4 regions of the Nocardiopsis nanhaiensis genome follow, and region 1 is predicted to be linked to each of the others. Evidence: riboswitches for the same ligand, from Rfam matches in the RefSeq annotation. Region 1 holds a riboswitch; each other region holds the start of a gene.

Region 1 (7,486 bases):
TCACCTCCACCGCGTGGATGTCCTTGATCGCCCGGGCCATTCCGGCGACGAAACGGGTCAGAGCGCGACCGCGCAGGGGGCCGTGGTCGGTGACGGTCGCGTCCAGAGTGGGCCCGGGGATGTACTCGGTGACCACCCAGGGCAGTTCGGCCTGGGTGTCCGCGTCGATGACCTCGGCCACGTTGGGACTCTGCACACGGCGCATCGTCTCGACCTCGCGGGCGAGCCGGGCGCGCGCGATGTGGTCGCCGGCGACCTCGGGCTTGAGAACCTTCACCGCGACGAACCGCTCAGTCCGGGGGTCCTCGGCCTGGTACACCACGCCCATCCCGCCCGCACCGATGCGACGACGGATCACGTAGTGGCCGATGCGCTCCGGCAGCTCCTCACCCGTGGGGAAACCTGCCGACATTGCCATCGAGAACTCATCCCCTCAAAAGACCGCATACCGCCGCGTCCAGTTTATCGGCCGGGGGGATGGGTCAACATTGGCTTGTACGGCCCCTTGAGGGGCCCGTGTGGTCTCTTGGATTCCGCCGGAGAGTGTGGGGGCGGCGCGCACCACCGGGGGCTCCGGACGGACCGTCCGTCCTGGGACGACCATTGACGAGTATGACGGAAAATCCGCGTGAGCGGTTCCCCGCCAGCCCCCCTCATTGGCCGAATCCGGACGTCTTCCCTGCGTCCCGCATCACCGCTTGACTCGACAAAAAATCCAGGTGACGGCGCGGAAACACAAAGTGAAGGGGAAGAGCGGGGCGGCGTGCCGAGGCGAACGCTTCGACACTACCCGCCCCGAACTGTTCGCACAGCCCCCTCAGCGGCCGTTGAAGGCGGCTTTGCCGGGCCCCTGCTCGATGAAGCTGCGCATGCCGGTCTTCTGGTCCTCGGTGGCGAAGAGGCCGGAGAACTGGAGGCGCTCGATCTCCAGGCCGGTGTCCAGGTCGGTCTCCAGACCCCTGTCGATCGCCTCCTTCGCGGCGCCCAGCGCGACGGCCGGGCCGTCCACGTACTTGGCGACCAGGGCGACGGCGGCCGAGTAGACCTCTTCGTCGGCCACGACCCTGTCGGCGAGACCGATCTCCTTGGCCTCGTCAGAGCGCACGTGGCGGCCGCTGAAGACCAGGTCCTTGGCCTTGGCCGGGCCCACCAGGCGCGGCAGGCGCTGGGTACCGCCCGCGCCGGGGATGACGCCCAGCTGGATCTCGGGCTGGCCGATCTTGGCCTTGGTGCCCACGACCCGGAAGTCCGCGCACAGCGCCAGCTCGCAGCCGCCACCCAGCGCGAAGCCGCTGATCGCCGCCACGACGGGCTTGGGGATACGGGCGACCGCGGTCAGCGCGTTCTGGAGCGCCCGCGAGTACTCCAGCATCTGGGCGTGGGTGAGGTCGGCCATCTCCTTGATGTCGGCCCCGGCCACGAACGCCCGTTCACCGCCGTAGAGAACGACGGCGCGCACGGCGGAGTCCGCCGACACGGTGGCCGCCGCCTCCGCGATCTCCTTGGTGACCTGGCCGTTCAGCGCGTTCAGCGCCTTGGGACGGTCCAGCCGGATGACGGCCACCGCCGGGTTCTCCGGGTCGGCCTCGACACGCACGAACTCGCCCACGTTGTACACCCTCTTCGCTTCGACATCAGTGTCCCCCGTTACCTATCACCCGGGTCAGCCGAACAGCAGCACCAGGGTCCCCAGCTGCGCAGAGACGGTGTAGGCGGTCACCAGCAGTGCGGCGGCGCCCGCAAGCAGGAGTGTGTCGGCCGTGCGCCAGCGACTGTGCCGGGCGTGGCTGCGCCTTCCGGTGCCGAAGGCGCGCGCGTCCATCGCCGTGGCCAGCAGTGTTCCGGTCCGGATGGAGCGCACCAGCAGAGCGAACAGTCTTCCGAAGAACAGCGTGACGATCCGCACCGGGTTCCGCCCGGCCTCCAGGCCCCGGGCCCGGCGGGCCAGCGTGATGGTCCGCCACTGGTCGGCGAGCAGCGGGATGAGCCGCAGCGCCGCGAGTACCCCCATGGCGGGGCGCTCGGGCACCCTGAGCTTCTGCACCAGGCTGTCGGCCATGTCTGTGGGGTCGCTGGTGATCGCGGCGAGCAGCCCGGGCAGGGCGATGGCGAGCAGGCGCACTGCCGCACCCGCCGCACCCTCCAGACCGTGTTCCCCGTACAGGTAGTTGACCGACCCGGTGGTGAGCCCCATCAGGAGGAAGGGACCGCACAGGACGAGTAGGGTGCGCCGATCGACGCCGCTGAACGGCACGATCAACAGGACGGCGAGCAGGACCACGCCGCCCGTGACCCCGTCCACGGCCGGGACCAGCCCGAGCCCGATCAACATCGCGGCCAGCAGTTTGGCGGCCGGGTTCCGACCCATGAGCCAGTAGCGGGCGCCACCGCCTTCGGGCACGTCCAGGGTCAGGGTGTCCCCGCCCTCAGTCCCCGCGGTCTTCTGCTCGGTGTTCTGAGCGGTCATGTGCCCGCCTCCCGGTCCGGTCCGTTGAGCGAGGGGGCGGCGGTGACGGTCGCCGGAGGGTCTGGCTCCTGCCGAGCTCGACCGTCGGCCACGCGCACGCGCGCGTCGGTCAGATGGCGTTGGAGCAGCCCGTCGTGCGTGGCCATGACCACGGCCCGGCCTTCGGTCCGCAAGGCCCCCAGCAACTCCACCAGCTCCGTCCAGGTCCGGGTGTCCTGGCCGAAGGTCGGTTCGTCCAGAACCAGCATGTCGGGTGCGTGCGCGGGGCCGGAGCTGAGCGCCGTCGCCACGGACAGGCGCCGTTTCTCGCCACCGGAGAGCGTGTACGGGTGCACTCCGGCGAGCTTGGTCAGTCGCAAGCGTTCCATCAGCTCGCCCACCCAGCGGTCCGTCTCGGCCTCGCCCATCCCGGCGCGCAGGGGGGCGAAGCGGAGTTCCTCTTGGACGGTGGTGGTGACGAACTGGTCCTCGGAGTGCTGGAAGACCGTACCCACGTGCCGGGCGAGCCTCCTCGCCGGCCAGCGAACGAGCGGACGCCGATCCGCGTCCGCCAAACGCCCGCGCGGCAACACCTGGCCCTGATGGGGTTTGACCAGACCGGCCAGCATCGTCAGGAGCGTGGACTTGCCCGCGCCGTTGGGTCCGGTCAGGGCGGTGGCGGTACCCGCCGCCAGGGCGACGTTCACCTCCTTGAGCACGGTGCGTCGGGGCGTGGCCCGCACACCCACTTGGAAGGGTGTGCGGGCCACGACGTCCACGGTCTCGGCCACGGGCGCCCCGCCAGGCGCGGGTGAGAGTTCGGGTGCGGGCTCGTTCCCCGGGATCCACACACCTTGGTCGGCCAGGGAGCGACCGTGCTCGGCGAACACGGTGCGCGGTGCCCCGTCAGCGATCACCCCTCCGCCCGGTTCCACCACCACGACCCGGTCCACCAGGTCCACGACGTCGGCGACCCGGTGCTCGACCAGCACGAGGGTCGCCTCGGTCTCGGCCAGTAGCTGGGACAGCAGGACTCGAACGAGCTCGGCGCCGGCGGGGTCGAGGTTGGCGGTGGGCTCGTCCAGCAGCAGCAGACGCGGACGCATGGCCAACGCCCCCGCGATGACCAACCGCTGTTTCTCTCCGCCGGACAACGCACCGGTGGAGTGGCGGAGGCCATAGGGGAAGCCCACCTCGGACAGGGACCGCTCCACGCGGGGCCAGATCTGCTCCGGGGCGACGCCCAGGTTCTCCAGCCCGAACGCCACGTCGTCCCCGGCGCGGGCCATCACCAGTTGGGTATCGGGGTCCTGACTGACCAGCCCGACCCCGCCCCGCCCCCGGTGTGCGGGGCAACCGTCCACAAGCAGCGAACCTTCGTGATCGCCGCTGATGGCGCCGTCTTCACCGGTGAGCCCGGCCAAGGAGTGCAGAAGGGTGGACTTGCCCGCACCGGAGGCGCCGAGCAGCAGCACGCGCTGGCCGGGCTCGATGGTCAGGTCCACCCCACGCAGCGCGTAGGTGTCCCGGCCCGAGTGCTTCCACCCCCAGCCGGAGAGCTCGACGCGTGCTCCGTGTGCGCTTGATTCGGCCATCGGTCAGCCCTTGGCTGACGGGAAGGGGGCGAGCGCGCCGGACTTGGCGAGCGCGGTGGTGAGCACTCGCGCGCCCACTCCGGCGATCAGGCCGGCGCTGATCACCACGATCACTCCGAAGATCAACTGGTAGTGGAGCGGCCAGGTGACGTTGGTAACGATGTTGTTGCGTACGGCTGGGGAGAGCGCGGACACAGCGGCCGCGAGCACGGCCGCGCCCATGGTCCAGCGCTTGTAGGCGAAGGCGAGGAAGACCAGCTCGGCCAGGAGGCCCTGCATGGTGCCGGCCAGGATGACCTGCATCCCCCACTGCGTGCCCAGGATCGCCGACACGGAGGCAGCAGCGATCGAGGTGAGCAGAGCCGCACCGGGCTTACGGATGATCAGGCCTCCGAGCACGCCGGAGATCAGCCACATGCCGTAGATGACGGCATGGCCGGGCGGGAAGGCCACGAACAGCGGGTACGTGACCGACCAGACGAGGTTCCACAGCCAGAAGACGACGCCGATAGCGACACCGATCACGGCGGCCACAACGATGTCGACGGTGCGCCAGCTCCGGAACTTGGCGCGCACCTCCTGGATGAACCCGGTTGGCTCGGATCCGCTCGTAGCGCCGGTGCCGGGTCCGGCGCCGGGGTTGTTGCCTGTACTCATGTCGGTAATGTCCCTTCGTCGGGGGTGACGAGGGCCCATGCAGCTAGGAGCGTCAACGGGCGCATGTGAGGGCACGTGCACGGTGACGGGTTCCTATGACTTCCTTCGCTGGCATGACCCAGATCAGGTGTGTAAGGGTCTGCGGCGGGGTGCCGCACTCTCAGCGCTCTCGCGCTCCCCTGTCGGTATCTCTCTATTATGCGCCAACAAGGGGATCTGTGGGGTGTTTCCACCCCACAGATCCCCTTTCGGCTCTTCGCCGGAACGCCCGGAGGCCCCAGAAAGACGCCCGAAAGCCCCGCCTCAGGCGTCGGAGTCCGAGTCGTCGTCATCGCCGTCATCGTCGTCGGACTTGGGCGGCTCGGCGTCCGGGTCGCCGAAGGCCCCCGGCGAACCCGCGAAGCCCTCCGACGGCAGCGGAGCGGTGGCGCCGCGCATGGTCTCCTGCCAGATCTGGCCGGGCAGTGTGCCGCCGTACACGATCCCGTAGTAGCTGCCGCCGATGGTCACGCCCTGGAGCGGGTTCTGTTCGCCGCCGCGCACGTCGCCGACGGCCACCGCGGAAGAGAGGTTGGGCGTGTACCCGACGAACCAGGCGTAGGCGGCGTTGTCGGTGGTCCCGGTCTTTCCGGCGACCGGACGGCTGAGGCCCAGGCCGTTGGCCGTACCGCCGTCGAAGGTCTGCTGCAGCAGGTGGTTGACGCCGTCCGCGGCGCTCTCCTCCACTGTCTGCTCGCACTCGGACTCGGTGCTGACTCGCTCATCGGTTCCGTCCTCGCTCACGGCGCGCACCGGGCGGGGCACGCAGTACACACCCCGGGCGGCGAAGGTGGCGTGGGAGGCGGCCACGTTGAGCGGCGACACCTCCTGGTCGCCGAGGGTGAAGGAACTCCACACCCCGAGCTCCTCGCCGTCGGCCCGGTACACACCGGCCTTCTCGGCCATCTCCGCGGTGGCGCACAGGCCCACGCGCCGCTGGAGCTGGGCGAAGTAGGTGTTCACCGAACCCTTGGTGGCGCTGATCATGTTGTGGCTGCCCTCGTCGCTCTCACCGGCGTTGCGCACACTCCACGAGGACATCGTGCCGCCCTCGCAGTTGGACATGCCGCTGACCGACAGGCTCTTCGGCGAGTCGAAGCTGGTGCCGTACCCCAGGCCCTGGTCCAGGGCGGCGGCCAGCGTGTACGTCTTGAAGGTCGAGCCCGCCTGGAAGCCGGTGGAGCCGCCGTCGTCCTGGTCGACGGCGAGGTTGATCGAGGTGCTGCCGACCTGCTCGTCGTCGAAACCGTGGCGCAGGTTCTGCGCCAAGCCGCGTACGCGGCCGGTGCCCGGTTCGACCAGCGCCTGCGCGGCGAACTTGGTGGAGTCCTCGTAGGGGACCCGGTTGTCGATGGCGTCCTGCGCGGAGTCCTGCGCGTCGGTGTCGAGCGTGGTCTGGACGGTGAAGCCGCCCTGGGAGATGCGCTGGTCGCGCTCGGAGGCGGTGTCGCCGAGCAGGTCCGAGCTCCGCAGCCAGTGCATGACGTAGTCGCAGAAGAACGGGTAGTCGCTCTCGGCGCAGCTGCCCCCGCGCGGGGTGGCGTCGATACCCAGGCCCTCGTCCTGGTACTCGGCGGCCTCGTCAGCGTCGAGCATCTCGGTCGCGACCATCCGGTCCAGCACCAGGTCACGGCGTTCCACCGCCTCCTCCGGGTTGTTGAGCGGGTCGTAGAAGGAGGGGCCGCGTACCAGGCCGGCCAGCAGGGCGGCCTGCCCGGGGTCCAGGTCGGCCGCGGACACGGAGAAGTACCGTTTGGCGGCGACCTCGATGCCGTGCGCGCCCGAACCGAAGTAGGAGAGGTTCAGGTAGCCCTCCAGGATCTCGTCCTTGGTGAGGCGCTCCTCGACGTCGATGGCGTAGCGCAGCTCGACGAGCTTGCGGCTCAGGGTCCGCGAACTGGCCTCCTCCAGCTCCTCTTCGTTCTCAGCGCTCTCGATGAGGAGGTTCTTCACGTACTGCTGGGTGATGGTCGAGCCGCCCTGCAGGTCGCCCTGGGCAGTGCGCAGCGCGGCGCGGGTCACACCGCGCAGGTCCAGGCCGCTGTGCTCGTAGAAGCGGTCGTCCTCGATCGCCATCAGGGCCGAGGTCACCCACGGGCTGATGTCGTCGAGCCCGACCACCTCGCGTTCCCGTTCGGCGACCTCGCCGAAGGGCTCTCCGGCGTCGTCGGTGAGGAGGATCCGGGACGAGGGGTGGGGGACGTCGAGGTCGCCGGGCAGGTCCATGAACCCGGCGGCCGCGTCCCTGGAGACCACCCCGAGCCCGCCCGCCCACGGCATGATCAGGGCGGCTGTCAGGAGCCCGGCGAGCACGCTCAACCCCGACAGGCGCAGGAGCGTACCGCCCCGCCCCTTCAGCAGGTCACTCCTGAGGAGTTCCTGTGCCCTCCCAGTGAACAGACCACCCTGGTTCGACTCCGTCACGTCGCCCCCCTACGGCCGTGTGCTGCCCGCCTGCCAGGCAGGACGGACACTGCGTCGACCACCTTCCCAAGGGCCGCGCAAAGGGAAGTCCGCCATAACGGGCGTGTCACCGAAAAGCTTCCTCAATCCCCGGCAAAGCCCTCAGATCGACCATGTGGCGCGATCACTCGCACATCAGACGAAAACGACCATCCTTTTTCTCGACATCAAGACGAGTCGACCAACAAATCCGGGAGCAGCACAAAGCAGGCCGACCGAATGTGGGGCGAATGGTTCTTAGGAGACCCATCGGACGCAAGGGGATGTCCGGAATACGACCCCGCAA
Region 2 (7,486 bases), on a different contig from region 1:
AGGTGACGGGTACGCGAGTGTGTGGCGCCTATCCGTCGCCTCCGTGGGCCGCGCCCTGGACGAGGGGTACACCGGCGACCGAATCCTCGGGGAGTTGTCCGAGGTGGCCGCGGACGGCGCCCTGCCCCAGACCTTGGAATACCTGGTCAAGGACACCGCTCGCACCCACGGGCGGATCCGGGTGGCGGCCGCGGCCAGCTGTGTGCGGTGCGCGGACCCGGCCCTGGCCCGGGAGATGGTGGCGGACCGGTCCCTGCGCAACCTGCGTCCGCGCCTGATCGCCGACACCGTCCTGATCAGTGCGAAATCAGCGAAAGAGACGGTCGCTTCGCTGCGGAGCGCGGGTTACATGCCCGTTCGGGAGGACGGGAGCGGGGATACCGTCATCGAGCGCGGTCGTTTCACGGGAGGAACGGGCGTGGACAGGCAGGTCGGTGCCCCACTGCCGTATCTGGTCCAGCAGCAGGACCTGGAAGCTTGTGCCCGGCGCCTGACGGACCACCCCTGACCGGAGTCTCCCCGCCCCGGATGGCCTCGTCGACAGCCGAGACTTCATTGTTAGCTATGTTTACACTCAAAGTGTGTACTATGTGTTGCACGGTGCCGTCGTGGGCTTCAATGGTCAGGACGGTGCTGTGAACCTCCGGGTTTACCTGGCTGTGGAGGTCCGCTCAACGACAGGACGTTGGTCCTGAACCCGGCCCGCTCCCGGGCGTCTCCGACCGCAGTCCTACTTCCCCCATCACACTTCGAAGGGTTCGGTATGGAGTTCGAAGAGACGATCGCCGCGCTCAGCGCCAAGGTGCAGAAGCAGCGCGAGGTGATCCAGACCGAGGAAGCGGCGAAGAACGCCTTCGTCATGCCGTTCATCGCCACCGTGCTCGGCTACGACGTCTTCGATCCGCACGAGGTGGTGCCCGAGTTCACCGCCGACGTCGGCGTGAAGAGGGGGGAGAAGGTCGACTACGTCATCATGCACGACGACGAGGTGCAGATCCTCGTCGAGTGCAAGAAGATCGACGGCGGCCTGAAGGCGGAGCACGCCTCGCAGCTCTACCGGTACTTCTCGGTCACCAAGGCGCGGATCGCGATCCTCACCAACGGGGCGGAGTACCAGTTCTACACCGACCTCGACTCCTCGAACCTCATGGACCCCAAGCCGTTCATGGTGCTCGACCTCAACGACGTCGACGAGAGCCTCCTCCCGGAACTGCGCAAGCTCACGAAGGCCTCCTTCGACCTCACCTCGGTGATCGACGCCGCGGAGAAACTCAAGTACCTCGGCGCGCTCAAGCGCACGCTGGCGGATCAGTTCCACGAGCCCGACGACGACTGGGTGAAGTTCCTCGCCGGCCGCGTCTACGACAAGTCCTTCACCAAGCGGGCGCGGGAGCAGTTCACACCGCTCGTCCAGGAAGCCGCCAACGCCTTCCTCGACGACCAGGTCAACGCCCGCCTGAAGAACGCCCTGGAATCGACGCGTCCACAGGTCGAGGCGGAGCCCGTCGACAGCGGGGAAGCGGCGGAGGAGGACGCGGAGTCCGACTCGGGTATCGAGACCACCCTGGAGGAGCTGGAGGGCTTCCAGGTGGTCAAGGCGATCGCGTGCAGCGAGATCAAACCCCAGCGGATCGCACACCGCGACTCCAAGAGCTACTTCGCGATCCTGTTCGACGACAACAACCGCAAGCCGATCGCGCGCCTGCACTTCAACGCCAAGTCGAAGAAGTACCTGGGCACCTTCGACGCCGACAAGAACGAGACCCGCCACCCGGTGGACTCGGTCGACGAGATCTACCACCACGCGGAAACCATCCGCGAGACGGTACGCAACTACCTGGACTGACACCCGAGCGACCTGGGATGGCAGCGGCCGTGCCCGTAGGATCGGGGCATGGGCGATGACGTGGAGGACCTGGTCAGGGGCCTCGATACGCACATTGGCGAGATCGTCGACCTGCTGCGCGAGCTCGCGGCCGATGCCGTCCCTGAAGCGGTCGAGGAGCCCGACCCCTCGGCCAGGCTGATCGGCTTCACCTACAAGCCCGGCACGTACAAGCACCTGGTTGCCGCGATCGCCGTGCACAGCGGGCACGTGAACCTCATGCTCGCAAGGGGCGCCGAACTCACCGACCTCGATCCGGGCGGTCTGCTGGAGGGCACCGGCAAGAAGGCGCGGCACATCAAGTTCCGCACCACTGCGGACGTCCACCGGCCCGGCATCCGCGCGCTGCTCGTGGAGGCCGCCGTCCGCACCCCGCGTCCCTGAGCAACGCTCCCACCCGTGCCCGGCCGCCACTACTACTTGCTGCTGCTCTTCCGGCGCTGCCCGCCCTTGGCGAACACGGCGGAGAGCAGGCCCGCGAGCGCGAAGAGCAGGACCACGACCAGCATCCCCGTTTCGTCGGGTGAGTAGTACCGCTGCACCTGTTGACCGCCTTCCGCCCAAGCAGCCAGGAAGATGTAGGGGATCTCCTGAACCGTCTGCGTGTAGTGCGAGAGCGCGGCGGTGGCCCCGGCCGCGATCGCGACGGCGAGGACACCGAGCACAGCCCCGACCGCGGCCCCGCACACCGCACGAATGAGCACGTTCCTCTCCCTTCGGTTGCGTACACGGGTCTGACTGTGCCGATCCGGTTCTGGTTCCCGCCGATGGCCGCGGGCTGCTCCTGCGCCGGATCAGGACGGGACGTCCGAAGGAGCGACCGGCTCCTCCGGCGGCAGTCCGAGCGTCGCCGCGGCGTGGGCCACCCAGGCGGCGGCGTAGGACTCGGCGGAGACGTCTCCGGGGACGTGGCCGATGAGCGCGTCGAGGATCGGATAGTAGGTCAGCGATCCCATGAGGACGGCCGCGGTGGCGCGCGGGTCGGCCACGTGGATCCTGCCCTGCGCGGACTCCGCGCGCAGCCAGTCGGAGAGGCCGGTGTAGACGGCCGCGACGATGTCGGCCCAGATCTCCTCCAGGAGGTCGGGGACACCGTCGAGGTCGCGGAGGATGATGCGGAGCAGCTCGCGGTCGCGCTCGATGCCCCGCCAGGTCTCGTCCACGATCAGGCGCAGCGCGTCGTGGGGGTTCTCCGGGAGCTCCCGCTCGAAACTGCTTCTACCGTTGCTGAGGGTTCGGCTGTGCCCGCGCACCACCGCGTCCAGCAGGGTCCGCTTGGACTGGAAGTGCTTGTAGAGCGCCCCGGACCCGGGGGTCAGCCCGCAGGCGACCTGGATGTCGGCGACGCTCGTGGCCTTGTAGCCCTTGGCGGCGAAGAGGCGGGCGGCCTCGGTGATGAACCGATCGCGGCTTGTCGAGGACCGGGGGCTTGTTGACTCCATGGTGAGAGAGTACTCTCTCACCATGGTTACCGCGCAAGCCACCGAGACCGTCCGGTGCGCTCCGGACGATCTCCTGCAGCTGGTCATGGACATAGAGCGCTACCAGCACGTGGACGACAAGATCCGCCCCGTCCACTGGGCCAGGCGCCAGGGCAACGTCACCGAGTTCAAGTGCCGCCCCACGCTCGGCGGCCTTCCCACGCCGACCCCGGTCATCCAGCTCATCGAACTCACGCCGGGTGAACGCGTCGACATCTCGCTCGCACCCGCCCCGCGGAACCGGATCGCGCGGGCGATGGCGGACTTCCACGCGAGCTTCGTCTGCCGTGAGGTCCCCGGCGGCACCGAGGTCACCCGGACACTGGACTTCACCTTCCCGGCGGCAGTCCGCTGGTTCTACGAACCCCTTCTGCGCAGTCGGCTGCAGAGGGAGGTCGCCGGGGAGCTCTCCCGGGCCAAACGCCACCTGGAGGAGGGGAACGTACGGGAGCCTTGAGCGACCGAGCCGCGGCGCTCGTCATCGCGGCGGTCGACGCGGCCAGCGATCGCTGGTGTCCGTACTGGCGGCCACGGGGGCGGAAGCGTGCGGCCCGCACATGGGTCGGGCCGGTGAGCTGGCGATGATCACCTTCCGGCGTGTCAGAGGGTTGACCTCGTTTGGGAGATCCAATAGGTTCACTCAGAGAACAAATGTTCGCATTCCGCACGAATTGGGTTATGCGCAACCGGACACGGTGGCACCGTGCCCGCACCGAGTGGCTCGGCACCCTGACCCCCGACGGTGACCGTGCCAGAGGGCGCGAACGTGTCGGCTGGCCGCGGCCCCCGTTGACAGAAAGCCGAGCCCCACATGGCACCCAAGACCACACCGCCATTCCGCGCAGACCACGTCGGCAGCCTGCTGCGGCCCGAACGGCTACTCAAGGCGCGCACCGAGCACGCCGCGGGCAACATCGACGACGCGGAGCTCCGGGCCGTCGAGGACGACTCCATCCGCGACGTCGTGCGCATGCAGGAAGAGGTCGGGCTCCAGTCGGCCACCGATGGGGAGCACCGCCGCGGGTCCTGGCACATGGACTTCATCTACCAGCTCGGCGGGATCTCCAAGGTCAAGGACGAACTCAAGGTCACCTTCCACAACGAGAAGGAGGACATCGAGTTCACCCCCTCCGGGCTGCGGGTCACCGAACGCATCCGGTCCGAGCACACCATCTTCGGGGACGCCTTCGCCTTCCTGCGGGAGACCGTCACGCGCAACACCCCGAAGCTGACCATCCCCTCGCCGAGCATGGTCCACTACCGGGGCGGCTCGGCCGCCATCGACCCCGGGGTCTACCCCGACCAGGAACAGTTCTGGGCGGACCTGTCGGCGGCCTACGCCGATCAGGTGCGCGCCCTCGGTGAGTTGGGCTGCACCTACCTGCAGCTGGACGACACCAGCCTCGCCTACCTCAACGACCCCTCACAGCGCAGCATGATCGACGAGCGCGGCGACAACGGCGACCAGCTGCACACCCGCTACATCCGCCAGTTCAACGCCGCACTGGCCAACCGGCCGACCGGCATGAACGTCACCACCCACATGTGCCGCGGCAACTTCCGCTCGTCGTGGGTGGCCAGCGGCGGCTACGACCACGTGGCCGAGGAGCTCTTCAACGAGCTGGACGTGGACGGCTTCTTCCTGGAGTTCGACGACGAGCGCTCCGGCGGATTCGAACCCCTGCGCTTCGTCCCCGAAGGCAAGTACGTGGTCCTGGGCCTGGTCACCACCAAGAAGGGCGAGCTGGAGAGCAAGGACGGGCTCAAGCGCCGCATCGAGGAGGCCGCCCGCCACGTGCCGCTGGAGCAGCTGTGCCTGTCGCCCCAGTGCGGCTTCTCCTCGACCTTCGAGGGCAACGACCTGACCTACGACGAGCAGGTGGCCAAGCTGCGCCTGATCGTGGAGACCGCCGAAGAGGTCTGGGGCTAGTCGACAGCCGCCCTCCCACGGGATGAGGCCGTGTGCGTGAGGAGTAGCCCGGGACAGCACCCATGGGCTACCTTGAGCGGGAGTGACACGGGGTGCCCGGAACCGAATTCCCGGGCTGAGATGACACCCGTCGAACCTGATCCAGGTAACGCTGGCGAAGGGATGTCCGCACACGGCCGGTGGCATCGGTGGCCGAGGGGATCGCCTTCGCCCATGTCAGAAAGGCCACCGATGAGCTCCTCCCGTACCGCGCTCCCCATCGACCAGCAGACCGTCGTCGTCACCGGCGGGGCCCGGGGTCTCGGCTCCCACCTCTCTCAGGCCTTCCTGGGCCAAGGCGCCCGCGTGGTGGTCAACTACCTCCACAGCGCCGACGCCGCCGAAGAACTCGCCGCCGCCCACCCCGACCGCGCCCTGGCCGTGCAGGCCGACGTCCGCGACCCCGGACAGGTCACCGCGATGGTCCAAGCCGCCCAGGACCACTTCGGCACCCCGGTCACCACAGTCGTCAACAACGCGCTCGCCGACTTCACCTTCAACGGCGACGCCCGGCCCCACGCCGACACCCTCACTCCCGAACACCTCGACCAGCAGTTCAGCGGAACCGTCCACGGTGCCCTGAACACCGTCCGGGCCGCCCTCGCCTCCATGCGCGGCCAGGAGTTCGGCCGGGTGATCAACGTGGGCACCAACCTGTTCCAGCACCCGGTCGTCCCCTACCACGACTACACCGCGGCCAAGGCGGCCCTGCTGTCGCTGACCCGCACGCTCGCCCACGACCTGGGCCCCGACGGCATCACCGTCAACATGGTCTCCGGCGGCCTGCTGCGCACCACCGACGCCAGCTCCGCCACCCCCGACGAGGTGTTCGACATGATCGCCTCCACCACCCCGCTGCGCCGGGTCACCACCCCGGCCGAGTTCGCCGACGCGGCCCTGTACTTCGCCTCCCCATGGGCGCGCGCGGTCACCGGCCAGAACCTCGTCGTCGACGGCGGGCTGGTGATGAACTGATGGACGCCCCCACCGACCGCCAGATGCACATCAACCTGTTCATCTTCGGCTGCGGCCACCACAAGGCCGCCTGGCGCCACTCCGACTCGCCCGCCGAACGGGTCGGCGACATCACCTACTTCGAGGAACTGGCCCGCACCGCCGAACGCGGGCGCCTGGACGCGGTGTTCTTCGCCGACGGCCACGCCGCGGGCAACGTCGCCGGCGGCCCGTGGTGGTTCCTCGAGCCCCTGACCGCCCTGTCGGCCATGAGCCGGGCCACCAGCCGCATCGGGCTGGTCAGCACCGTGTCCAGCACGTTCTACACCCCCTTCCACGCCGCACGCCTGCTGGCCTCCCTGGACCACATCAGCGGGGGACGGATCGGCTGGAACGTGGTGACGTCCATGTTCGACACCGAGGCCCGCAACCACGGGTACGAGCAGATGCCCGCGCACCAGGAGCGCTACGAGCGCGCCGAGGAGTTCGTGCAGGCGGTACTGGGGCTGTGGGACTCCTGGAGCGACAAGGCCATCCACTACGACCGGGGCGGCGTCTTCGCCGACCCGGACCTGGTGCGCCCCATCAACCACCAGGGCCAGCACTTCCAGGTCGACGGTCCGCTGAACGTGCCGCGCCCGGTCCAGGGCAACCCGGTGCTGTTCCAAGCGGGCTCGTCGGAGCAGGGCCGCACGCTGGCGTCCCGCCGCGCGGAGGCCATCTACTCCGTGGCCTACGACCTGCCCAGCGCCCAGGCCTACTACAGCGACGTCAAAGCCCGGATCCGCCGGGCCGGCCGCGACCCCCGGTCCGTCGGGATCATGCCCGGGCTGGTCACCTACGTCGGCTCCACCGAGCAGGAGGCCAGAGCCAAGCAGCGCGAACTCGATGAACTGCTGCCGACCGAGGAGTCGCTGCAGCAACTGGGCCTGTTCACCGAACAGGACTGCGGCGACTGGGAGCTGGACGCCCCCGTTCCCGACCTGCCGCCACTGGAGGAGTTCACCGGCCCCAAGGGCCGCTACGAGACCATCCTGCGCATCATCAGCTCCGAGCAGCCCACGGTACGGCAGCTGCTCGGGCGGCTGGCCGCCGGCGGCGGACACTGCACCATGGTCGGAACCCCCGAGCAGATCGCCGACCGGATGACCGAGTGGTACGAGAACGGCGGCGCTGACGGGTTCAACCTCATGCCGC
Region 3 (7,486 bases), on a different contig from region 1:
AGTCCTTCGTCGGTGTGCTGCGGGCCGGCGCGGTTCCGGTCAACGTCAACTACCGGTACGTCGCGGGCGAGCTGGGACACGTGCTCTCGGACTCGCACTCGGTGGCCCTGATCGCCGAGGACTCCCTGGCCGCGACGGTGTCCGGGGTCCGCACGGACCTGCCCCGGCTGCGGCACGTGCTGCTGCTCGAAGACGGTTCGGAGCGCGACGCGTCCCTGGCGGGTACGGACTACGAGGCAGCGCTGGCGGCACAGGACGCCGACGGCTCCGATGTCGCACTGCCCGAGACCAGCGGCGAGGACCACTACCTCCTCTACACCGGCGGCACCACCGGCTATCCCAAGGGTGTGCTGTGGCGCCAGGCCGACATCTTCCGCGCCGCCGTGGAGCGGCGCGCCCCGGGCGCCCCCCGTGCCGGCAGCCTCCGCGAGGTGGCGGACCGCGCGACCGCCTGCTTCCCGCAGCGGATGCTGGTGCTCGGGCCGCTGATGCACGCCGCCGGGCAGTGGAACGCGCTGAGCATGCTGCTGTGCGGCAAGCGCGTGGTGCTGTCCACCGACCGCAGCTTCCAACCGGGCCGGGTACTGGAGCTGGCGCACCGCGAAGGCGTGCACGCCCTCCAGCTGGTGGGCGACGCGATGGCCCGCCCGCTGGCCCGGCACCTGCTCACCGAGCCGTCGCTGTGTCCCGACCTCACCTCGGTGCGGTCGGGAGGCACCCCCCTGACCCCCGCGGTGCGCGGGCTGTGGCGTGCGTGGCGCGAGGACATCACGCTCGCCGACTCCTACGGGGGTTCGGAGACCGGTGTGTGCGGTTCGGCGACCGTGCCCGACGAAGAGGTCACCGTCGCGGTCTCCGCCGACCGGCAGAGCTTCACCATGGGCGGCAGCATCTCCGTGCTCGACGACGCGCTGCGCCCGCTGCCCCCGGGCTCGGTCGAGGTCGGGCGCATCGCCCGGACCGGGCGGATCCCGCTGGGCTACTACAACGACCCGATCACGACCGCGCGCACCTTCCCCACGGACGGGGAGGGTCGGCGCTGGGCGCTGTCGGGGGACTACGGCACCCGGGCGGAGGACGGATCGATCGTTCTGCTGGGCCGGGGCAGCGTGGTCATCAATACTGCCGGGGAGAAGGTCTACCCCGAAGAGGTGGAGGCCGTACTCAAGGCCTACCCCGGGGTGGAGGACGTGATCGTGGTCCCCGCGCCGGACGAGAGGCTCGGGCAGCGGGTGACGGCCCTGGTGTCGCTGGCCCAGGACGCGCACCCGGACGAGGACGCGCTGCGGGCGCACTGCCGTGTCCGGCTGGCCGGCTTCAAGGTGCCCCGGACCGTGCACTTTGTGGACCGGGTGCGGCGCACCGCGGTGGGCAAGCAGGACTACCGGTGGGCCTCGTCGGTGGCCAAGGACGGTTCCGGGAGCGCGTCCCAGCCCCTGTTCGACTCGCTCCCGCGCTGAATCCGGCCCGTCTCCCGACCTGAGGTCGGCTCACCCCCGATCTGACCTTTCGGACTCAGGAGATTCCGCAACGCACCCAACCGAAACCAACGGCCTGAATGCGCTCACACGCCTTTCCTCCTCCCCGGCGACGATAGACTTGGCGCTGCCCGGCCCTGGGCCTCATCACCCCTTCTCCCCCGTGGCGCGGCCGGGCGGCAAACCCACGCGCGGACGTCGGGCCCGGTAGCCGGTGGCGGTCGCCCGCACGGACCTGCGCGGACCAGCACCCCTTTGACTCTCCGGTCTCCCGTACGGAACCGGTGGCACCATCAGGACGGAGGACGGCGCCCCCTCCCGGGACTCCCCGGGCCCGCGCCCGACAACATGGCCAAGTCAGCAGGCTCCTACATCTTCAATTTCGTGCGCGGCGGGGCCGTGGGCACATCCGAGGCTCTGCCCGGCATCAGCGGCGGCACGGTCGCGCTGATGGTCGGCCTCTACGACAAGCTGATCGGCGGTGCCGGAAACGCTGTCAGCGGCATCAAGCGGTACGTCACCGACGTGCCGCGGGGCCGCGGCAAGGAACGTGCCAGGGAACAGTTCCGCCAGGTCGACTGGTCCGTTCTCCTGCCCGCCCTGATCGGTATGGGTGTGGCCCTCATCCTGGCCGCGATCTTCCTCGCCCCACTGGTCGAGGTCTACGACCAGTACGCCTACGCACTCTTCTTCGGACTGGTCCTGGCGTGCCTGTACATCCCCTACACCACTGCGGGCAAGCGCTGGCAGCCCTGGCACTACCTCGTCGCCCTGGCGTTCGCCGCGCTGGCCTTCTTCCTCACCGGCCTGCCGGGCGCCAACCTGCCCACGCACCCGGTGGTCGTGTTCTTCGCCGCCGCCGTGGCCATCTGCGCCCTGGTCCTCCCGGGTATGTCTGGTTCGTTCATCCTCCTGACCCTGGGCCTGTACGAGCCCACCATGGCCGCCCTGCGCAACGTCGACATCCCGTACATCACCGTGTTCGTCCTCGGCATGATCACGGGACTGGCCCTGTTCGTGAAACTCCTCCAGTTCCTGCTGGAGAACCACCACCACATCACCCTCGTGGTGCTGACCGGGCTCATGGCGGGTTCCCTGCGCGCCCTGTGGCCGTGGCAGGACGACCAGCGCAGCATCCAGCCGATGACCGACGTCCCGGTCACGGTCGCCTTCGCGGCGGGCGGCTTCGTTGTCGTCGTCGGCATGATCGTCTGGGAGCGCCGCAAGCACGCCCAGCAGGAGGCCCTCGAGGAGCGCGGCGACTTGACGGTCCACTAGAGTCGGTACCGCCACAGACGCATACGGATGCCGGGGCCTCGGGGTCCCGGCGGCGCGGGGTGCCGGAGAGAGTTCTCCCGGCTGAGAGCACACCCGTCGAACCTGCCCTAGTTCGCACTAGCGAAGGAACGCCAGATCATGAGCGCTTTCAATGCCGTGTCCATCGCCGGAAGCGACCCCAGCGGGGGTGCCGGCATCCAGGCGGACCTGAAGTCCTTCTCCGCCCACGGGGTCTTCGGGATGAGCGTGGTGACGGCCTTGACCGCCCAGTCCACGCGCGGGGTCACCGGGGTGCACGGTGTCCCCGCGTCCTTCGTCACCGACCAGATGGACACCCTGTTCACCGACGCGACCGTGCACGCGGTCAAGGTGGGCATGCTGGGTACCTCGGAAGTCACCGAGGCGGTCGCGGCCGCGGTGGACCGCTACCGGCTGCCCAACGTGGTCGTGGACCCGGTGATGGTGGCCAAGAGCGGTGACCGGCTACTGGAGAGTTCCGCGACCGAAGCGCTGCGCACCGAGCTGCTGCCGCGCGCCGACCTGATCACCCCGAACCTGCCCGAGGCCGCCGATCTGCTTGGCGAAGCCGAGGCCTCCAGCCTGAAGCAGATGCGCGACCAGGCCGAGCGCCTGCTCGAACTGGGCCCGCGCCGAGTCCTGCTCAAGGGCGGTCACCTGCCGGGCGCGGAGAGCGTGGACCTGCTGGTCGACGGGGTGTCTGAGCCGGTGGAGTTCCGCGCCGCCCGTGTGGACACCCGCAACACCCACGGCACCGGCTGCACCCTGTCCTCCTCGATCGCCGCCCTGATCCCGCAGTCCCCGGACACACGGGCAGCGGTCGCCGACGCCAAGGCCTACCTGACCGAGGCCCTGCGCCGGGCCGAGGAAGTCGACGCCGGCGGCGGCCAGGGCCCCGTGCACCATTTCCACCTCTGGTGGTAGCCGGCACAGCCACCTCTGGTGGTAGCCGGCACCTGAGCATAGGAAGGGGGCCGACCACGGTCGGCCCCCTCGTCATGCGTCCCTCGGTCCGGGTTACCCGCGGACGTCCTCCATGACGGCATCGGGGTTCCGCCAGTCCGGGTGGTCGAAGAACTTCCTGGTCTCCGACACGATCAACGGGGACAGGAGGAGCAGCCCGATGAGGTTCGGCAGCGCCATGAGGGCGTTGGCGATGTCGCTGAACAACCACACGTCGTCGAGGGCGGCGACGGAGCCGACGAAGATGACCGCGATGAACACCAGGCGGTAGGGGAACACCATGACGCGACCGCCCAGGAACTCCACGCACCGTTCTCCGTAGTAGGCCCATCCGAGCAGGGTGGTGAACGCGAAGACCGTGACCGCGGCAGCGACGACGTAGACACCGCCCACCGCGAGCGCCGGACTGATCGTGCCGAGCCCCTCCGACAGCGCCTGGCTGGTCAGCAGCGACCCGTCCTCCGGGTCCTCGACGTCCCAGACTCCGGTGGTGATGATGACCAGGCAGGTCATGGTGACCACGATGATGGTGTCGATGAAGGTCTGGGTCATCGAGACCATGGCCTGACGGACCGGCTGCTTGGTCTTTGCGGCAGCGGCGGCGATACCCCCGGTGCCCAGGCCGGACTCGTTGGAGAAGATACCGCGGGCGAAGCCCTGCTGGATGGCGAGCAGGAAGCCCGCTCCGGCGACGCCGCCCGCCGGCGCGGTGAGGTCGAAGGCGCTGGTCACGACGAGCTGGAGGGCGGGCAGGAGCGAGGCCCAGTTGGCGGCCAGCACGATGAGGCAGATGCCGACGTAGGCGATGATCATGATCGGGACGAGCGCCGAGGCGACTCGGCCGATGCTCTTGATGCCGCCGAGGATGACAGCGCCGGCGAGCGCCATCAGGATCAGACCGACCATCCACGGCTCGATCTCGACGAGGCTCGTGACCTGTTGGGTGACGGTGTTGGCCTGGGTTCCGTTGCCGATACCGAAGGCGGCGATGGCGCCGAACACCGCGAAGGCGATACCGAGTGTGGTGCCGAAGCCACCGGGCAGACCGTTCTTGAGGTAGTACATCGGTCCGCCGCTCTGCTCGCCCTTGGCGTCAGTCCGACGGAACTTCACCCCCAGGAGGGCTTCACCGTACTTGGTTGCCATGCCGAGGAATCCGACGACCCACATCCAGAAGAGCGCACCCGGTCCGCCGACCCCGATGGCGAGGGCGGCACCGGCGATGTTGCCGACACCGACTGTGGCCGCCAGAGCGGTGCTCAGCGCTTGGTAGTGCGAGATGTCGCCCTGGACCGACGGGTCCTCCTTCCTGCGGATCAGTGCCAACCAGAGCGCGTGCGGCAGCCTGAGCAGCTGGAGCAGACGCAGACGAATGGTGAGGTAGAGACCGACAATGAACAACAACGGAATGAGGACGTAGGGCCCCCACAGGATGTCGCTGACGATCGCCGCCATCTCAAGGAGTTGGTCCACGGGGGATCTCCCTTTCGGTGAGTGTGTGGGGTCGGGGGAGCCGGAGGACAAACGGGGGAACCAGCACCCTCGGAATCGTGTTGGCACTGGTGAGCGCCGCGCGATATCGGCAAAGAATGGCACCAGCGCGTAACGAACGAATCACGTGGAATCCACATGCGTGTTGCGGCGTGCTGGCGGCCTGCCCGGCCTGGCCGGGGCTGGCTCAGTCCCCCTCTTCCTCGACCTGTGCCAACGAGAGCCGGCTGAGCACCGCAGCCGCTGTTTCCGGGTCCGCGCCCTGCCCCACAGCCACCCCGAGCAGGTAGGTCGTGAGCGGCGCGGCCGGGCGCGCCACAGAGTGAGCGGCATCACGGGCCAAGTCGAGTATGCGGTCGACGTCCCCCTTCTGGAGGGGGTCGGTTTCAGCGAGGTCGAGCTCGGTTCGCACCAGTTCTGCCCATTCCACGAGCGTCACCGCATGACTCCTTATCGTAATCATAGAACTATTTTTGGCGATGGTAGCCACCAGTGGGTCACACGGTGGTCAGTTGACCGTACAGACACCGTCACCATCTACTCGACACTCCCACGTTCCGACTTCGGCCGCGGTTCCCGTGCGCCCCGGGCCGTGTTCACCCGGCACGCCTAGCGTCGTAGACGGCAAGACCACGGCGTTGGGAGCTCCCCGTATGTCCCCCGCACCCCCGTCCCGCGACCGGCGACCACCCCTGCGCGTGGCGATCGTGACCGAGTCCTTCCTTCCACAGGTCAACGGGGTCACCAACTCCGTGTGCCGGGTCGCCGAGCACCTCGCGGCCGAAGGCCACGAAGCCGTGCTGCTGGCCCCCGGCCGCGGTCCCACCTCGTACGCGGGCTTCCCCGTCCTGCGGATGCCCGCCCTCCCCCTGCCCGTCTACCGGGACTTCCCGGTCGGCCTGCCCTACCGCCGGGCGATGACGGCGGCCCTGCGCGCCTTCGCGCCCGACGTCCTCCACCTGGCCTCCCCGGCACTGTTCGGCGCGGCGGCTGTGGACGTCGCCCGCAGGTGGGCCCTGCCGACCCTGGCGGTGTTCCAGACCGACCTCCCCGGATTCGCCGAGCGCTACCGCATGCCCGGATCCGAGGCCCTCTGGACGCTGCTGCGCCGGACCCACGCCGCGGTGGACCGCACCCTGGCGCCCTCCTCCGCCACCTTGGCCGCCCTGTCGGACCGGGGCTTCCCCCGGATCGACCTCTGGCGGCGCGGGGTGGACACGGCACGCTTCTCCCCCGAGCACCGCTCCGAGGAGCTGCGCCGTCGGCTGGCCCCTAACGGGGAGGCGCTGGTGGGATACGTGGGCCGGTTGTCCCGGGAGAAGCGGGTGGATCTGCTGGCGCACCTGGCCAGGATCCCGGGTCTGCGGCTGGTGGTGGTCGGGGACGGACCCGAACGCGCCCGGCTGAGGCGGCTCCTGCCGGGCGCCGTCTTCACCGGACAGCGCACCGGCGCGGACCTGTCGCGGCTGTACGCGGCCCTGGACGTGTTCGTGCACACGGGGGCGGACGAGACCTTCTGCCAGACGGTCCAGGAGGCTCTGGCCTCAGGGGTTCCGGTGGTGGCGCCCGCCGCGGGCGGGCCCGTGGACCTGGTGGCTCCGGAGCGCAACGGGCTCCTGTACGCGCCGGACTCGGTCCGGGAGCTGCGAGTGGCCGTGGGGCGGTTGGCGCACAACCGCGGGGTGCGGGCACGGATGGCGGCCGGGGCCCGGCCTTCGGTGGCGCACCGGACGTGGGAGTCGGTCAACGCGGAGCTGGTGGAGCACTACCGGGCGGTCATCACGCCCAGCCGTGAGCTGGCCTCGAACGCGCGCTCCGGGGCGGGCACGCGCGCTGGAGCGAACTCTGGGGCGGGCACGGACTCCGGAGCGGACACGGGCGCTGGGGCCGACGCGATCCCTGGAGCGGGTACGGCACACGCATAACGGGACCCTCCCTGGGAGAGATAGGGAGGGTCCCGTTGACTGTGCCCGCCTCGCCCCCTTTGCGCGGCGGGCACGGTTGTGGGGCCGGTCCGGCCACCGGTGTCAGTGCACCGGCTGCACGACCGCCTTGGGGCCGGAGACGACCTTGCTGGGCGCCTCGGACAACAGGGCTCCGAGTACCTCGGTGAGCCGGTCCAGGTGGGCGCGGATCCAAGGAAGGGCCAGGGGGTCCCGGGCGGACAGCGCCGCGTAGCGGCGGTCCTCGCCCTCCCCGTAGAGGAGGCTGGTGGCCACGCGCATGCGCAGGGCGTGGGAGCTCTCACCGAACTCGAC
Region 4 (7,486 bases), on a different contig from region 1:
TGGTGGCGTTCTCGGTCCCGAGCCCGGCGCCGCCGGCGATCAACTGGGGCGCGGTCATGGTGGCTGCGGCACTGCCCTGCGGCGCGACCGGAGCCAGGGGCCCCTTGGCGGCCGCGGCGTCGTCGGGAAGGGTCCGCAGGACCTCCAGCACTTTCGCCAGGTACTGCCCGGCGTTGCCCGTCCGGTACCGGGGATCGCGCTCGGTGGCCTTGGTCACCAGGGCGTCCACGGCGGGCGGCAGGTTGGGCAGGAAGTGCGAGGGGCGGGGAACGTCCTCGTTCACGTGCTGGTAGGCGATCGCGATGGGCGTCTCGCCGGTGTGCGGCTGGCCTCCGGTGAGCAGCTCGTAGAGCATGATGCCCGCGGCGTACACGTCGCTGCGCGCGTCGGCCACGCCCTTCTCGATCTGCTCCGGCGCCAGGTAAGCGGCGGTACCCATGAGTGTGCCGGTGCGGGTCAGGCCCTGGTTGGACTGCTCCACCGCGCGGGCCAGCCCGAAGTCGGCCACCTTCACCCGGCCGTCCTTGGTGATGAGGACGTTCTCGGGCTTGACGTCGCGGTGCACCATGCCCGCCTGGTGGGCGGCGCCCAGCGCGGCCAGGACCGGGGCCATCGCCTGCAGGGCGTCCTTCGGACCCAGCCGACCCTTCTCCTGGAGCAGGTCGCGCAGGGTCTGGCCCGGGACGTACTCCATGGCCAGGAACACGTGTCCCGCGTCCTCGCCCTGGTCGAAGACCTGCACCACGTTGGGGTGGGAGAGCTTGGCGACCGAGTGCGCCTCGTTGATGAAGCGCTGCACGAAGGAGGGGTCCTGTGCAAGGGAGGGGTGCATGACCTTCAGGGCCAGCCGTCGGTCCAGCCGTAGGTCGTGGGCGACGTAGACCGTAGCCATACCGCCACCGGCGATCCTTGACTCGACGAAGTAGCGACGGTCCAGCGTCGCGCCTACAAGCGGGTCGGAAGTGGTCATGTCCACGGCGGAGTAGTGTCCTTGCTGCGGGGAGCGCGGGCATTCGCGGCCGGTGGCGCGTACCCGACACAGGGTGTCGAACCGACACAATAGCGGAAGCCGGTGTCGGGTCTCGCCCCGCGGTTCACGGTCGCGGCGTCCCCGCGTCCAACGGCGTGGCGGCCGGTGTGGAGTCGGTGTGGGACGTTCGCGCCTGGGCGGTCAGTCCGTGAGGTGCCGTCCGGCGGCACGCACACCCCTCCCACGGTAGGGGACAGCGGCAAACCTGGCAGTGACGCCGCGCTCACCCGCGCTTTACCGAAGGCGCCTCCTGAAGGCCGCCGGTGGCGGTGGGCGCGGGCACTGCTGTTCGGCCGCGGTCAGACCACGTCAGGGCTGGATGCTTGGGCATGTCGGCGGACCGGGATGCGTCCGGCCAGCCGCGCTCCGCGCCCGGCCCGGACGGCGTCGCGCATCGCCGAGGCCATGAGGACCGGCTTCTGCGCGCGGGTCACGGCGGTGGCCAACAACACGGCGTCGCAGCCCAGCTCCATCGCCAGTGCGGCGTCGCTGGCGGTACCGATCCCGGCGTCCACGATGACCGGGACGTTCGCCTGCTCGACGATCAGCTCGAGGTTGTGCGGGTTGCGGATGCCCAGCCCCGAGCCGATCGGCGCGGCCAGCGGCATGACGGCCGCGCAGCCCAGCTGCTCCAGGCGGCGCGCCAGTACCGGGTCGTCGTTGGTGTACGGCAGGACGGTGAAACCGTCGTCCACGAGGGCCTCGGCGGCGTCCAGGAGCTCCACCGGGTCGGGGAGGAGGGTGTGCTCGTCGGCGATCACCTCCAGCTTGACCCAGTCCGTTTCCAGGGCCTCGCGGCCGAGTTTGGCGGTGCGTACCGCGTCGGCGGCGGTGAAGCACCCTGCGGTGTTGGGCAGGGGGCGGATCTTGTTCCGCTCCAGGATGTCCCAGACCGACCCTTGGGTTCCGGGGCTGACCCGGCGCATCGCCACGGTGGTGAGCTCGGTGCCGGAGGTCTGCAGGGCCTCCTCCAGGACCTCGAGTGAGGGTGCTCCGCCGGTTCCGGTGATGAGGCGGGAGTCGAATGTGACACCCGCGATCTCGAAGGGGTCGTCGAGCGTGTGTGTAAGGGGCGTCTCGGGCATGGTTCAGCCTCCCTGTACTGCGGTGAGAACGTCCACGCGGTCACCCGGGGCCAGGGTGGTGTCGGACCACGCGGTGCGGCGCACCACCTCGTCGTTGACGGCTACGGCGATCCCGCCCTGGATCTGCCCGTCCCGGGTCGATGCCACATCGCGTACGACCGCTTCCACGGTGGTGGCCGCGGTCTGGCGCGCCTCGCCGTTGATGATCAGTTCCACTGCTTCTCCCACGTCTTGTTCCAGTGTTCTCTCAGGTCGTCTGCGCACCGCCGCCGGCCAGTTCCCGGTCGGCGGCGAACCGGCGCGCGTGGTCGGGCAGCGAGCCGGTAGTGAGTGCATCGGCCATGACCGCGCCGGTCTCTGGGGCCAGGAGCACCCCGTGCCGGAAGTGCCCGGCGGCCAGGTGCAGGCCCGGGACCAGGGTGGGCCCCAGGAGGGGTTCGTTGTCCGGTGATCCGGGCCGCAGCCCCACACAGGTCTCGGTGACCTCGAGCTCGGTCACCCCGGGTACGAGCTCGCGCGCGTCCCGGAGGACCTGCCACAGCCCGCCCATGGTGAGAGCGGTGTCGTGGCCCAGCTCCTCCTGGGTCGCGCCGACGATCACTTCGCCGTCGGCCCGGGGGACGAGGTAGACCGGGAAACCGCGGACCAGGCCGCGCACGGTGCGACTGACCAGGGGCGGTTCCCCCGAGGGGGTTCGGGCGCGCAGCAGTTGTCCCTTGACCGGGCGCAACGGGGGCACTACCGGCTCGGGAACCTTGATCCGGTCGCCCCAACAGCCCGCGGCAAGGACGACCTGCCCAGCGGCGACCAGGGAGTCGTCCGCCAGGCGCACGCCCAGGCGGGCGCCGTCGGGGCCGGGGGAGGTGACCTCCTCGGCCCGTCCCGCGATCTCGCGCACACCGGCGCGCTCACCGGCCCGTGCGAGGGCCAAGAGCAGTCGGCGCGGATCCACGGAGTGGTCGTCGGGGGCCAGCACCCCTCCGCGTACGCCGGGGGCGAGCATGGGTTCCAGGCGGCGGCACTCCCGACTGGTCAGGCGTTCGGCGGCCACGCCCAGGCGCTGCTGCAGCGCGTGCAGTTCGGTGAGGACGGCCAGGTCGTCGCGGTCGAAGGCGACCAGGAGCGTTCCGGTGGTCTGGAGGCCGACGTCCACGCCGCTGGCGTCCTCCAGCTCCTTGACGAAGTCGGGGTAGCGGCGGGCGGAGCGCACCCCGAACTCCATCAGGGGTTCCTCGCCGAACACCGCCTCGGTGGCGGGGGTGAGCATGCCGGCCGCGACGGTCGAAGCCGCGCGGGCGGTCGAGGGTTCGTTGACCGGGTCGGGTTCGATCAGGGTGACGGGCAGCCCTCGTTGGGCGGCCCGCCAGGCGGTGACCCGGCCGATGATGCCGCCGCCGACCACGGTCACGGTCTCACGTGTACCGGTATTGGTAGGACGAATCTTTGCGTGCTGGGGAACATCGAAGGTGCGCACGGCGCCGTGTTCCACTCCCTTCGCCGGCATGATCCGGATCAGGTTCGTGCGGTCGGAGGCGGCCAGCCTCCCTCTCAGCCGGGTCCACCCGGCTCCCGCGGGACGTGTCTGCTCTCCTTCCATATTAGGGCAGGGTGTCCAGACCCGGTGTGGCGGGGATCTCGGTGCGCCGAGTACCAGGTGCCGCCGGACGACCACCGGCGCTCGGCGGATGTGGCAGATTGGTGGGGTGACACAAAGCGACCCTGAACTCGACGAACTCGTCGGCGACTGGCTGACCCTGCGCGAGGCGGCCAAGCCGCTGGGCGTGAGCCCCAACCGGATCAAGACACTCATCCGCGAGAAGCGCATGATGGGCGTGGTCCGTGGCGGTGAGCTCTCCATCCCCGCCGCCTTCCTGGACGGTGGGGACCTCGTCAAAGGGCTGTCCGGCACCATCGTGCTGCTCTCCGACGCGGGCTTCTCCACCGAAGAGGCCCTGCGCTGGCTCTTCACCTCGGACGACAGCCTGCCGGGCACGCCCATCCAGGCCATGCGCGAGGACCGCGGCACCGAAGTGCGCCGCCGTGCCCAGAGCCTGGCCTTCTAGAGGACACGGCCTCCTAGAGCACCGTTCACGGGCAGCTTCAGGCGGGGCCGCGCGAGACACCGCCGGGCGGCCCGGAGGGCGCGCCCCTTCGGCCGCCCGGAGCGCCAGGCCCTACAGTGGGGCGGGTGAGGACCAGCCACGGAACCAGCCTGCGCAAGCGCCTGGACGCATCCCTTCTGTACCTGTGCACCGACGCCCGTACGGAGCGCGGCGATCTCGCGGAGTTCGCGGACGCTGCGCTGGCCGGGGGAGTGGACATCATCCAGCTCCGGGACAAGGGCCTGGAAGCGCGCCAGGAGCTGGCCGCCCTCGAGGTCATGCGTGCGGCGTGTGAGCGCCACGGCGCCCTGCTCGCCGTCAACGACCGGGCCGATATCGCCCGTGCGGTGCGCGCCGACGTCCTGCACCTGGGGCAGCGCGACCTCCCGGTGCCCATGGCGCGCGACATCGTCGGCGCCGACCCGGTCATCGGCCGCTCCAACAACGACGTCGACGCCGCCGCGGCCTCCGCGGAGGAAGCCGGGAGCGACTACTTCTGCGTGGGTCCGACCTGGGCCACGCCCACGAAGCCGGGACGCCCGGCCGCCGGCTTGGACCTGGTGCATCGCGCTTCGGCACTGGGTTCTGACCGGCCGTGGTTCGCGATCGGCGGGATCGACCTCGACAACGTGGACCAGGTGCTGAGCGCCGGTGCCACGCGGGTGGTCGTGGTCCGCGCGGTCACCGAGGCGGAGGATCCCCGCGCGGCGGCCACCGCGCTCAAGGCCCGCTTGACCGCCCGCGCCGACAACACCTGAGGGACACACCGACCGCGGCCCCGGAGCCCCGCCAGGGGGTACCGGGGCCGCGTCGTGTCCTTCTGCCCCGCGCCTTTGGCGGTCCGGGCCTCTCCGCTCAGCGCCGCCCAGCGCGCTGGAACAGCCACTGGGTCAGGACGAGCGCGGCCACGGTGAGCCCGGACATCCACAGGACCAAGGCGGTGACCTGGTCGCCGACGGGCGCCCCGGAGGTGAGTTCGCGGAGGGTCTCGATGGCCAGGGAGACCGGTTGGTGCTCGGCGAAGCCTTGGAGGAAGGACGGCAGCCCCTCGATGGGGACGAAGGCCGACGACAGGTAGGGCACGAACAGCGCGACGAAGGCGAACGTCGCCGCGGTGTCGGCCGACCGGGCGGCCAGCCCCCAGGCAGCCGCGACCAGGGTGAGTAGGACGATGTAGGCGCTCACCAGCGCCAGCACCCACAGCCACCCGGTGGGGGAGGCCTCCGGTCGGAAGCCCAGCGCGACCGCCGCGATCAGGACGAGCAGCGTCGACACCAGGTTGCGCAGGGTTCCGGCCACCACGTGTCCCGTCACCACCGCCGAGGCGCGGATGGGCATCGTCCGCAGCCTTCGGATCACGCCCTTTGAGAGGTCGGAGTGCACCGCCGTCGCGGTCATCGAGGCCCCGAAGCCGGCGCACAGGAGCATCACCCCGGGCGCCACGTAGTCCACGTAGGACGCGTCGCTGGTCAGGCCTTCCACGGCGGAGCCGAAGACGGTCACGAAAAGGAGCATGACGGCGACCGGGGCGACCACGGCGGTCACCATGCTGTCGACGTCCCGCAGGGAATGGGTCAGTCCGCGCTTGGTGAGGACGGCCTCGGCGCGCAGGGGAGCGGTCATGACGGTTGGTCCTTCGCTGTGGGGCGGTCGGTGAGTGCGAGGAACACGTCGTCCAAGGTCGGGGTGTGGACCGTGACCCGGGAGACGGGGACACCCGCGCGGTGGTGGAAGTTCAGGGCGGAGCGCAGGTGCTCGGCGGAGCCGTCGCCCCGCATCCACTCGATACTCCCGTCGGCGAGCGTGAGCTCGACCAGTTCCTGGCCCACGCGGCGCTTGAGCTCGGCCGCCGTGCCTTGGGCGACGATCCCGCCGCCGTCCAGGACTGCGATCCGGTCGGCCAGCACGTCCGCCTCCTCCAAGTACTGCGTGGTGAGGAAGACCGTGGTGCCGTGCTCGGTAAGGCCGGTGATCGTGTGCCACAACGCCTGGCGGCTGCGGGTGTCCATGCCGGTGGTCGGCTCGTCCAGGAACACCACCGGTGGTGAGCCCACCAGGCTCGCGGCCAGGTCCAGCCGCCGACGCATCCCGCCCGAGTACCCGCCGCAACGGCGGTCGGCCGCGTCGGTGAGATCGAAGTGGTCGAGTAGCTCACGGGCGCGCCTGTCGGCGGTGCGGCGATCGGCGCCGAGGAGGCGGGCGACCATCACCAGGTTCTCCCTGCCGGTGAGCGCCTCGTCGACGGAGGCGTACTGGCCGGTGGCGCTGATCGCGCGGCGGACCCGGCGCGCTGCGCGGACCACGTCGTGGCCCAGGACCCGCGCCGTGCCCCCGTCGGGTCGGACGAGCGTGGTCAGGATGTTGATCAGGGTGGTCTTGCCCGCGCCGTTGGGCCCTAAGAGGGCGAGGATCCCGCCCGCCGGAACTTCGAGGTCGACACCGTCCAGGACGGTGTGGTCGCCGTAGCGCTTGCGTAGTCCGGAGACGCTGACCGCCGGGGCGGTGGTCTCTTGTGGCGGGCTCTGGGTGAGTGTTCGTGTGTTCATGTTCTACAGTGTAACCCTTACCCAGTACCATTGCGCAACCCCTACGCAGTACATTTGCGTGCCGATTACGCAATAGGATGGCCGCATGGCTGAACAGGAACCGCCGGGCGATCCGGTGCGGACGATCCCCAAGGTGCTGCTCTCGGCGTGGGGGGTCGGCCCTACACCTCGGAAGGGCCCCCGGCCCAAGCTCACCATCGCCCGCATTCTGGAGACCGCCATCGCCCTCGGCGACCAGGGGGGTGCCGAGGCGATCACCATGAGTCGAACCGCCGCCGAGCTCGGCGTCGGCACCATGAGTCTGTACCGCTACGTCGAGTCCCGCTCCGACCTGCTGCTGCTTGCTGCCGATGCTGTTCTGGGGGCGCCCCCCGAACCGGTCGGCGCCACGTGGCGAGAACGCGCGCACTCCTTCGCTCTGGGGCTGCGCGACGTCTACCGGCGGCACCCTTGGGCGAGCGGGATCCCGGTGACCGTCGAGCCCCTCGCCCCCTCCTTCGTCCGCTGGGGCGAGCTGGGCCTGGGTGCGCTTGAGGAGACCGGGCTCAGCATCGCCGAGTGCGCGCGGATCACGACCCTGATCTGGACCTACACCCGGGCCGAAGGTGAACTCGCCGAGGAGCAGCGCCGCTCCTGGGAGGCTCAGGGCCTCGACCCCGCCGACGCCCACCGCGCCTTCGTCCACCGGCTCGACACCCTGGTCTCCGCCGAGGACTATCCGCG

Evidence for each region. A riboswitch is a leader RNA that binds a small molecule or an ion and turns the genes downstream of it on or off. The one in region 1 is predicted to bind thiamine pyrophosphate.
Region 2: linked by a shared signal. The riboswitch ahead of ACYVD1_RS21010 (3-oxoacyl-ACP reductase) and the one ahead of ACYVD1_RS29130 (ECF transporter S component) in region 1 are both predicted to bind thiamine pyrophosphate.
Region 3: linked by a shared signal. The riboswitch ahead of thiD (bifunctional hydroxymethylpyrimidine kinase/phosphomethylpyrimidine kinase) and the one ahead of ACYVD1_RS29130 (ECF transporter S component) in region 1 are both predicted to bind thiamine pyrophosphate.
Region 4: linked by a shared signal. The riboswitch ahead of thiO (glycine oxidase ThiO) and the one ahead of ACYVD1_RS29130 (ECF transporter S component) in region 1 are both predicted to bind thiamine pyrophosphate.

What each region holds. Positions count from the first base shown of each region.
Region 1 is NZ_BAAGZJ010000089.1:546-8,031, forward strand. It holds partial or broken gene ACYVD1_RS29110 (serine/threonine-protein kinase) at 1-418, opposite strand, end outside; gene ACYVD1_RS29115 (enoyl-CoA hydratase/isomerase family protein) at 818-1,618, opposite strand; gene ACYVD1_RS29120 (energy-coupling factor transporter transmembrane component T family protein) at 1,664-2,467, opposite strand; gene ACYVD1_RS29125 (ABC transporter ATP-binding protein) at 2,464-4,041, opposite strand; gene ACYVD1_RS29130 (ECF transporter S component) at 4,045-4,698, opposite strand; TPP riboswitch at 4,782-4,889, opposite strand; gene ACYVD1_RS29135 (transglycosylase domain-containing protein) at 5,002-7,161, opposite strand.
Region 2 is NZ_BAAGZJ010000046.1:8,503-15,988, reverse strand. It holds gene ACYVD1_RS21045 (helicase-associated domain-containing protein) at 1-508, shown strand, start outside; gene ACYVD1_RS21040 (type I restriction endonuclease) at 764-1,846, shown strand; gene ACYVD1_RS21035 (DUF1801 domain-containing protein) at 1,895-2,269, shown strand; gene ACYVD1_RS21030 (hypothetical protein) at 2,302-2,589, opposite strand; gene ACYVD1_RS21025 (TetR/AcrR family transcriptional regulator) at 2,680-3,327, opposite strand; gene ACYVD1_RS21020 (SRPBCC family protein) at 3,350-3,823, shown strand; gene ACYVD1_RS21015 (5-methyltetrahydropteroyltriglutamate--homocysteine S-methyltransferase) at 4,178-5,296, shown strand; TPP riboswitch at 5,375-5,476, shown strand; gene ACYVD1_RS21010 (3-oxoacyl-ACP reductase) at 5,528-6,310, shown strand; gene ACYVD1_RS21005 (LLM class flavin-dependent oxidoreductase) at 6,310-7,486, shown strand, end outside.
Region 3 is NZ_BAAGZJ010000060.1:21,243-28,728, forward strand. It holds gene ACYVD1_RS24235 (acyl-CoA synthetase) at 1-1,460, shown strand, start outside; gene ACYVD1_RS24240 (DUF368 domain-containing protein) at 1,827-2,756, shown strand; TPP riboswitch at 2,802-2,902, shown strand; gene thiD (bifunctional hydroxymethylpyrimidine kinase/phosphomethylpyrimidine kinase) at 2,895-3,698, shown strand; gene ACYVD1_RS24250 (alanine/glycine:cation symporter family protein) at 3,792-5,210, opposite strand; gene ACYVD1_RS24255 (DUF6457 domain-containing protein) at 5,416-5,667, opposite strand; gene ACYVD1_RS24260 (glycosyltransferase family 4 protein) at 5,882-7,153, shown strand; gene ACYVD1_RS24265 (pyridoxal phosphate-dependent aminotransferase) at 7,256-7,486, opposite strand, start outside.
Region 4 is NZ_BAAGZJ010000009.1:80,451-87,936, reverse strand. It holds gene pknB (Stk1 family PASTA domain-containing Ser/Thr kinase) at 1-976, opposite strand, end outside; gene ACYVD1_RS06460 (thiazole synthase) at 1,330-2,115, opposite strand; gene thiS (sulfur carrier protein ThiS) at 2,119-2,331, opposite strand; gene thiO (glycine oxidase ThiO) at 2,363-3,619, opposite strand; TPP riboswitch at 3,588-3,698, opposite strand; gene ACYVD1_RS06445 (Rv2175c family DNA-binding protein) at 3,801-4,178, shown strand; gene thiE (thiamine phosphate synthase) at 4,304-4,975, shown strand; gene ACYVD1_RS06435 (ABC transporter permease) at 5,073-5,840, opposite strand; gene ACYVD1_RS06430 (ATP-binding cassette domain-containing protein) at 5,837-6,763, opposite strand; gene ACYVD1_RS06425 (TetR/AcrR family transcriptional regulator) at 6,849-7,486, shown strand, end outside.